One region of the Streptomyces sp. B21-105 genome, then DNA from elsewhere that is predicted to be linked to it. Evidence: riboswitches for the same ligand, from Rfam matches in the RefSeq annotation. Region 1 holds a riboswitch; the other holds the start of a gene.
What was found. A riboswitch is a leader RNA that binds a small molecule or an ion and turns the genes downstream of it on or off. The one in region 1 is predicted to bind S-adenosylmethionine.
Positions count from the first base shown of each region.

Region 2: another riboswitch for S-adenosylmethionine. It lies ahead of thrC (threonine synthase); the one in region 1 lies ahead of QA802_RS12330 (aminotransferase class V-fold PLP-dependent enzyme).

Region 1 covers NZ_JARUMJ010000001.1:2,728,340-2,731,744, forward strand. The annotation lists gene QA802_RS12330 (aminotransferase class V-fold PLP-dependent enzyme) at 219-1,583, opposite strand; SAM riboswitch class IV at 1,764-1,880, opposite strand; gene trpD (anthranilate phosphoribosyltransferase) at 2,000-3,064, opposite strand; gene qcrB (cytochrome bc1 complex cytochrome b subunit) at 3,191-3,405, opposite strand, start outside.
Region 2 covers NZ_JARUMJ010000001.1:4,299,071-4,302,475, forward strand. The annotation lists gene QA802_RS19265 (cold-shock protein) at 1-96, opposite strand, end outside; gene QA802_RS19270 (MoaD/ThiS family protein) at 548-823, opposite strand; gene thrC (threonine synthase) at 820-2,121, opposite strand; SAM riboswitch class I at 2,140-2,302, opposite strand; gene QA802_RS19280 (glucosyl-3-phosphoglycerate synthase) at 2,506-3,405, shown strand, end outside.

The sequences.
Region 1 (3,405 bases):
ACCGCGCCCCTGAAGGGGTTGCCCCCGGTCCCGGATGCAGAGGAGCCGTCGGCCCCGGCGCCCAGGCAGGGGCATCCGCGGGCCGCGCACGGGTGCGGGTGCGGTCGGGCCGGGCGCGCCCCTGAGGGGGTTGCCCCCGGCCCTCGCCGGAGCAGGCGCCGTCTCGCACGGGGCGGCCTGGTCCGCCCCCCCTCACAGAGGGGCCGTCGTTCGCGGGGTCAGGTCAGGGCCGGGACGCAGCGGCCGTCTTCTGTGCGGTACTGCCACTTCGCTCCGTCGGTCACCAGTTCCCGGACCGCGGTCACGAAGCGTTCGACGTGCTCGTCGGGCGTGCCCGCGCCGAAGCTCACGCGGATGGCGTTGAGGGACTTCTCGCCCGGAGCCGCCTCGGGGGCGCCGCACTCGCCCTGCGTCTCGGGGGCGCCGCCCAGGAGGGTGCGGACCAGGGGGTGGGCGCAGAAGAGGCCGTCGCGGACGCCGATGCCGTACTCGGCGGACAGGGCCGCGGCGAAGTGCGAGCTGTTCCAGCCCTCGACGACGAAGGAGATCACGCCGACGCGCGGGGCGTCGTCGCCGAAGAGGGAGAGGACCCGGACCTGCGGGACCTCCGCGAGGCCGGTGCGCACCTTCTCGATCAGGCGCCGTTCGCGCGCGACCAGGGCGTCGAAGCCGGCCTCGGTGAGGGCCCGGCAGGCGGACGCGATGGAGTAGGCGCCGATCACGTTCGGGGAGCCGGCCTCGTGGCGGGCCGCACTCTCGTGCCACTCCACGTCCACGCCCCCGTCCTCGCGCCGGGTGACCTTGCGACTGGCGCCGCCGCCCGCGAGGTAGGGGTCCGCCGCGACCAGCCAGTCCGCGCGGCCGGCCAGCACGCCGGAGCCGAAGGGGGCGTACAGCTTGTGGCCGGAGAAGGCGATCCAGTCGACGTCGAGATCCTGGACCGACACCGGGTGGTGCGGGGCCAGCTGGGCGGCGTCCAGGACGATCCGGGCGCCGTGGGCGTGCGCCGCCGCCGCCAGCTCGCGCACCGGCCACAGCTCGCCGGTGACGTTCGAGGCGCCGGTGACGCAGACCAGCGCCGGGCCGTGCGGGTCGCGGGCCGCGAGGGCCCGCTCCAGGGTCCGTACGGCCTGGCCCGGGGTGCGCGGGGCGTCGAGACAGGTGACCCGGGCGTCCTGCCACGGCAGCAGGGCCGCGTGGTGCTCGGTCTCGAAGACGAAGACCTGGCAGTCGGCGGGCAGGGCACGTGCCAGCAGGTTGAGGGAGTCCGTCGTCGAGCGGGTGAAGACCAGCTGGTCGTCGGGACGGCAGTCGAGGAACTCGGCGACGGTCCCGCGGGCGTTCTCGAAGAGGTCCGTCGAGAGCTGGGAGAGGTAGCCGGCGCCGCGGTGCACGCTGCCGTAGTACGGGGCGTAGGCGGCGACGTCGTCCCAGACGCGCTGGAGGGCGGGGGCGCTGGCCGCGTAGTCGAGGGCCGCGTAGGCGACCTCGCCGCCGGTGACGAGCGGGACGGTGACATCCCGTCCCAGAACGTCCAGCGGGGCACAAACAGGGCGGACGACGGCAGCGGTGGAGAGGGACATGGCGAACTCCCGTGAGAGGAAAGGGGGACCGCCGTGCGAGCGGCGTGGCTCGAGCACGGTGGAAGGGTGGGAAAGGGTGTGCGGAGGCGGGGCTCGACGCCCTAGCGCATTCGCTTGCTCACAGGAGACTCCCTCGGACGACCCAGGACCCCTGGCGTTCTCACTCGAAAGAGTGCGAGGGATCCGCGCTTGCCGTGGACCTCGCTGCCCACAGCCTGGTCTTCACCCGGGGCACCCCGCCACGGACGGAGGGTTGCCGGACAGTCGGCCGGGGCCTCATGACTGTCACTCATGACCTGATACAGGAAACTACGCGAGCCGATCACGGTCCCGCAACCCGTGTCCGGATGGCGGGACCGCAGCCGATCACGGTCCCGCAACCCGTGTCCGGATGGCGGGACCGCGTCTCATGGGCGTCAGGCGTTGCTGGCGGCCACCCAGCGCTCCAGCGCCCGCTTGGCCGCCCCGGAGTCCAGCGACTGAGCGGCTCGTGCCATGCCGGCCCGGATCTCCTCGGCCAGCGTCCCGCCGCCCGGCTCGAGCGCCACGAGCGCCGCCGCCGAGTTCAGCAGCACGGCGTCCCGCACCGGGCCGCGCTCGCCCTCCAGCAGACGGCGGGCGACCTCCGCGTTGTACGAGGGGTCCCCGCCCCGCAGTGCCTCGACCGGCACCAGCTCGAGGCCGACGTCGCGCGGGTCGAAGGTCTCCTCGGTGACCTTGCCGTCGCGCACCACCCACACGTGGGAGGTGGCCGTGGTGGTCAGCTCGTCGAGGCCGTCGTCGCCCCGGAAGACCAGGGAGGAGTTGCCGCGCTCGGCGAAGACACCCGCGACGACCGGCGCCATGAGCGGATCGGCGACGCCGACGGCCTGCGCCCGCACCTTGGCGGGATTGGTCAGCGGGCCGAGGATGTTGAACACCGTGCGGATGCCCAACTGGCCTCGCGCCGCGCCGACATGACGCAGCGCCGGATGGAACTTGATCGCGAAGCAGAAGGTGATCCCGGCCTCCTGCGCCACCTCGGCCACCCGGCGCGGGGTCAGCTCCAGATTGACGCCGAGCTTCTCCAGCACGTCCGAGGCGCCGGACGCGGAGGACGCGGCCCGGTTGCCGTGCTTGACGACCGTCGCGCCGGCCCCGGCCACGACGATCGCCGACATCGTGGAGATGTTGACCGTCTTCGCGCCGTCGCCGCCCGTGCCGACGACGTCGACGGTCGGCCCCGGCACCTCGATCAGGTTGGCGTGCTCGTACATCGCCCGGACCAGCCCGTTGATCTCCTCGACGGTCTCGCCCTTGGCCCGCAGCGCCACCACGAACCCGGCGATCTGCGCGTCGGTCGCCTCGCCGCGCATGATCCGGTCCAGCGCCCAGAACGTGGCGTCCGCGCCCTGGTCACGGCCGTACAGCAGGCCGTTCAGCACCTCGGGCCAGGAACGGCCCGCCGCGGTGTCGCCTCCAGCGGGGGTCACAGCGCTCATAGCCGCTCCTGCGTGTGTCGTAGAACAGAGTGAACCCCACCCTATCCAGCCCGCGGGCACGGCAAAGGGCCCCGTCCGACAACCGGACGGGGCCCCTTCTACCGTGGCGTGGCGACGCCTTTGCGATCAGTGGTGGCCGTGGCCGCTCGTGATCTCCTTGTACTCCTCGACGGTGGGCTTCGGGATCTGCTGGTCCTCGCCGAAGTACGCTCCGCTGATCTTGGCGCGGAGCTTCTCCTTGCCCGTCACCTTGCGCTCGACGCCGTTCTCGTCGACCGTGGCGCCGATCGCGGCCGGCTCGTACTGCTCGTGCGCGGTGAGCGTGTGCAGCTGCTCCTGGC
Region 2 (3,405 bases), 1.6 Mb from region 1:
CGCGCTGTAGTGGACGAAAACATCCGCACCACCGTCGACCGCGATGAAGCCGTACCCCTTCTCCGCGTTGAACCACTTGACGGTGCCCTGAGCCATGCCTAACTCCCCTATTACTGGCCCTTGCACAGACCCACACTTCATGGATCCGGGTCAGACCTCACCCCCCAGTTGGTTGGGGGCGTGCGCCGGAACGCGTCGACCGCGGCTGAATGTATCTGCCCAACTGCCGTCTGCAACAGGTCAGTCGGACGAGAATTCTGGACGTACGGGATCCGGAATGTGGCGCAAATTCGCCAGAATTCAGGGCAAGTCGGGCCCTGTAAATGCCACAAAAGCCACAAAAGCAGCGCGCACTTTGGCTGCTTCTTGTCGGGCGCGGGCGGAAATAAAAGGCCCCGGGACCCGTGATCAGGACCGGGTTCCCCAACTGTACCGCGCTCAACCACACTGAATTGCCCCCTCCGCTTCTATCGCGGAGAGGGCAATTGCGTGAACTCTCGGTAATCGCTGTTACCTACGGTTACTACCGGCGGGTACTGACCGTCGGTCAGCCACCGGCGACGGCCGGAATGATCGATACGCCGGCGCCGTCCGGAGTCGCCGTCTCGAGGCCCTGCTCGAAGCGGACGTCGTCGTCGTTCACGTACACGTTGACGAACCGGCGCAGCTTGCCCTGGTCGTCGAGGACGCGCGCGGCGATGCCGGTGTGGTTCTTCTCCAGGTCGGAGATGACCTCGCCGAGGGTCACGCCCTCGGCCGGGACCTCGGCCTGACCGCCGGTGTAGGTGCGCAGGATGGTCGGGATGCGAACAGTGACGCTCATGATGCGAGGCCAGCCTCTCGGAAAGAGTCCAGGTTGGGGCGGATGGTCGCGGTGAGTCCGGTGCCGGCCACCGCGTCCAGGGTCTTCAGGCCGTCGCCCGTGTTCAGGACGACGGTGGTCTTCGTCGGGTCCAGCAGACCGTTCCCGATCAGCTTCCTCGTCACGCCCACGGTCACACCGCCGGCCGTCTCCGCGAAGATGCCCTCGGTCCGCGCCAGCACCTTGATCGCGTCGACGATCTGCTCGTCGTTCACGTCCTCCACCGCGCCGCCGGTGCGCCGGGCGATGTCGAGGACGTACGGGCCGTCCGCCGGGTTGCCGATGGCCAGCGACTTGGCGATGGTGTTCGGCTTCTGGGGGCGGACCACGTCGTGCCCGGCCTTGTAGGCCACGGACACCGGGGAGCAGCCCTCCGCCTGAGCGCCGAAGATCTTGTACGGCCGGTCCTCGACCAGCCCGAGCTTGATCAGCTCCTGCAGACCCTTGTCGATCTTCGTGAGCTGGGAGCCGGACGCGATGGGCACCACCAGCTGCTCGGGCAGCCGCCAGCCGAGCTGCTCGCAGATCTCGTACGCCAGCGTCTTCGAGCCCTCGGCGTAGTACGGCCGCAGGTTGACGTTGACGAAGCCCCAGCCCTCGCCCGCCGGGTCGCCGATGAGCTCGGAGCAGAAGCGGTTGACGTCGTCGTAGTTGCCCTCGATGCCGACGAGCTCGCCGCCGTAGATCGCGGCCATGACGACCTTGCCCTGCTCCAGGTCGTGCGGGATGAACACGCAGGAGCGGAAGCCGGCGCGGGCGGCGGCGGCGCCCACGGCGCCGGCCAGGTTGCCGGTGGAGGAGCAGGAGAGCGTGGTGAAGCCGAACGCGCGGGCGGCCTCGATGGCCTGGGCGACGACCCGGTCCTTGAAGGAGTGCGTCGGGTTGCCTGAGTCGTCCTTGATGAAGAGCTTCCCGGCGTCGACGCCCAGCTCGCGGGCCAGGTTGTCGGCCTGCACGAGCTTGGTCCAGCCGGGGTTGATGTTCGGCTTGTCGGCCACGTCCGCCGGGACGGGCAGCAGCGGCGCGTAGCGCCAGATGTTCGCGGGCCCCGCCTCGATGCGCTTACGCAGCTCCTCCGTGTCGTAGGAGGAGAAGTCGTACGCGATCTCGAGCGGGCCGAAACACTCCTCGCACGCGAAGACCGGACCGAGGGGGACGCGGTGGCCGCACTCGCGGCAGCTCAACGCGGTGGCCGGACCGAGGTCGACAGCGGAGGACGTCGTAGAGTCGGTGGTGCTTGCAACAGTCTGCGCAGCCATGTGAGGCGAGGCCCTTTCTCCTCATCTTCCTCACGACGCACTTCGCCGTGAGACGGATTTGGCACCTTCCCGAGCCGGGAGCCTCGCTGAACGATCAACACTGATCGCTGATCTACGAGAACCGACTGGAGGGTTGCCGGGGCTTCATCGGGCCGTGTCCCTCTGCCCCTCTGGATGAGCGGTATTCGGTTGTTGATCTGTGCGCGCCGATCACCCTGACATGCGATGGTCACCGGCGTTGTCCAAGACTGTAACCGAAGGCCAGGACAGTTGAGATAGTCGTCCGAACCGCGAGACGGATCACGCAGGACCGTACGCGCCGAGAGAATGCCGCGAGACGCGAGACGCCGAGAGACGCCGAGAGAACACAGAGGAGCCGCCGACGTGCTGGAAGAAGTCGAGCGCTGGCTGAGCACCCGCACCTGGTCCCTGACGGACCGCCCGCTGCACCGCGTTCTCGCCGCGAAGCAGCGCACGGGCCAGTCGGTGAGCGTCGTGCTGCCCGCGCTCAACGAGGAGGCGACGGTCGGCGACATCGTCGCCGTGATCCGTCACGACCTCATGCGGCAGGTCCCGCTCGTCGACGAGATCGTCGTCGTCGACTCCGGATCGACGGACCGCACCTCCGAGGTGGCCGCGGCGGCGGGCGCGCGTGTCGTACACCGCGACGAGATACTCCCCCGCATACCGGCCGTGCCCGGCAAGGGCGAGGTGCTGTGGCGTTCGCTGCTGGTCACGCGCGGGGACGTGGTCTGCTTCATCGACGCCGACCTGCGGGAGTTCTCCTCCGACTTCGTCTCGGGGATCGTCGGCCCGCTGCTCACCGACCCGGACGTGGACCTGGTCAAGGCCATGTACGACCGCCCGCTGGGCGGCGCGGCCGGTCAGGGCGGGCGGGTCACCGAGCTGATGGCCCGCCCCCTGCTCAACATGCACTGGCCGCAGCTCGCCGGGTTCGTGCAGCCGCTCGGCGGCGAGTACGCGGCCCGCCGGAGCCTGCTGGAACAGCTGCCCTTCCCCGTCGGGTACGGCGTGGAGCTGGGCATGCTGGTCGACGCCCTGCACCTGGTGGGCCTCGACGCCCTCGCCCAGGTCGACGTCGGCGTGCGCAAGCACCGCCACCAGGACGGCCAGGCCCTCGGCCGGATGGCGGCGGCGATCTACCGCACCGCCCAGCTGCGGCTCGCGCGCGGCCACCTCGGCCGCCCCGCCCTCACCCAGTTCGAACGCGGCCCCGACGGCTTCGAGCCGCACACCCACTCCGTGGACACGGAGGAACGCCCG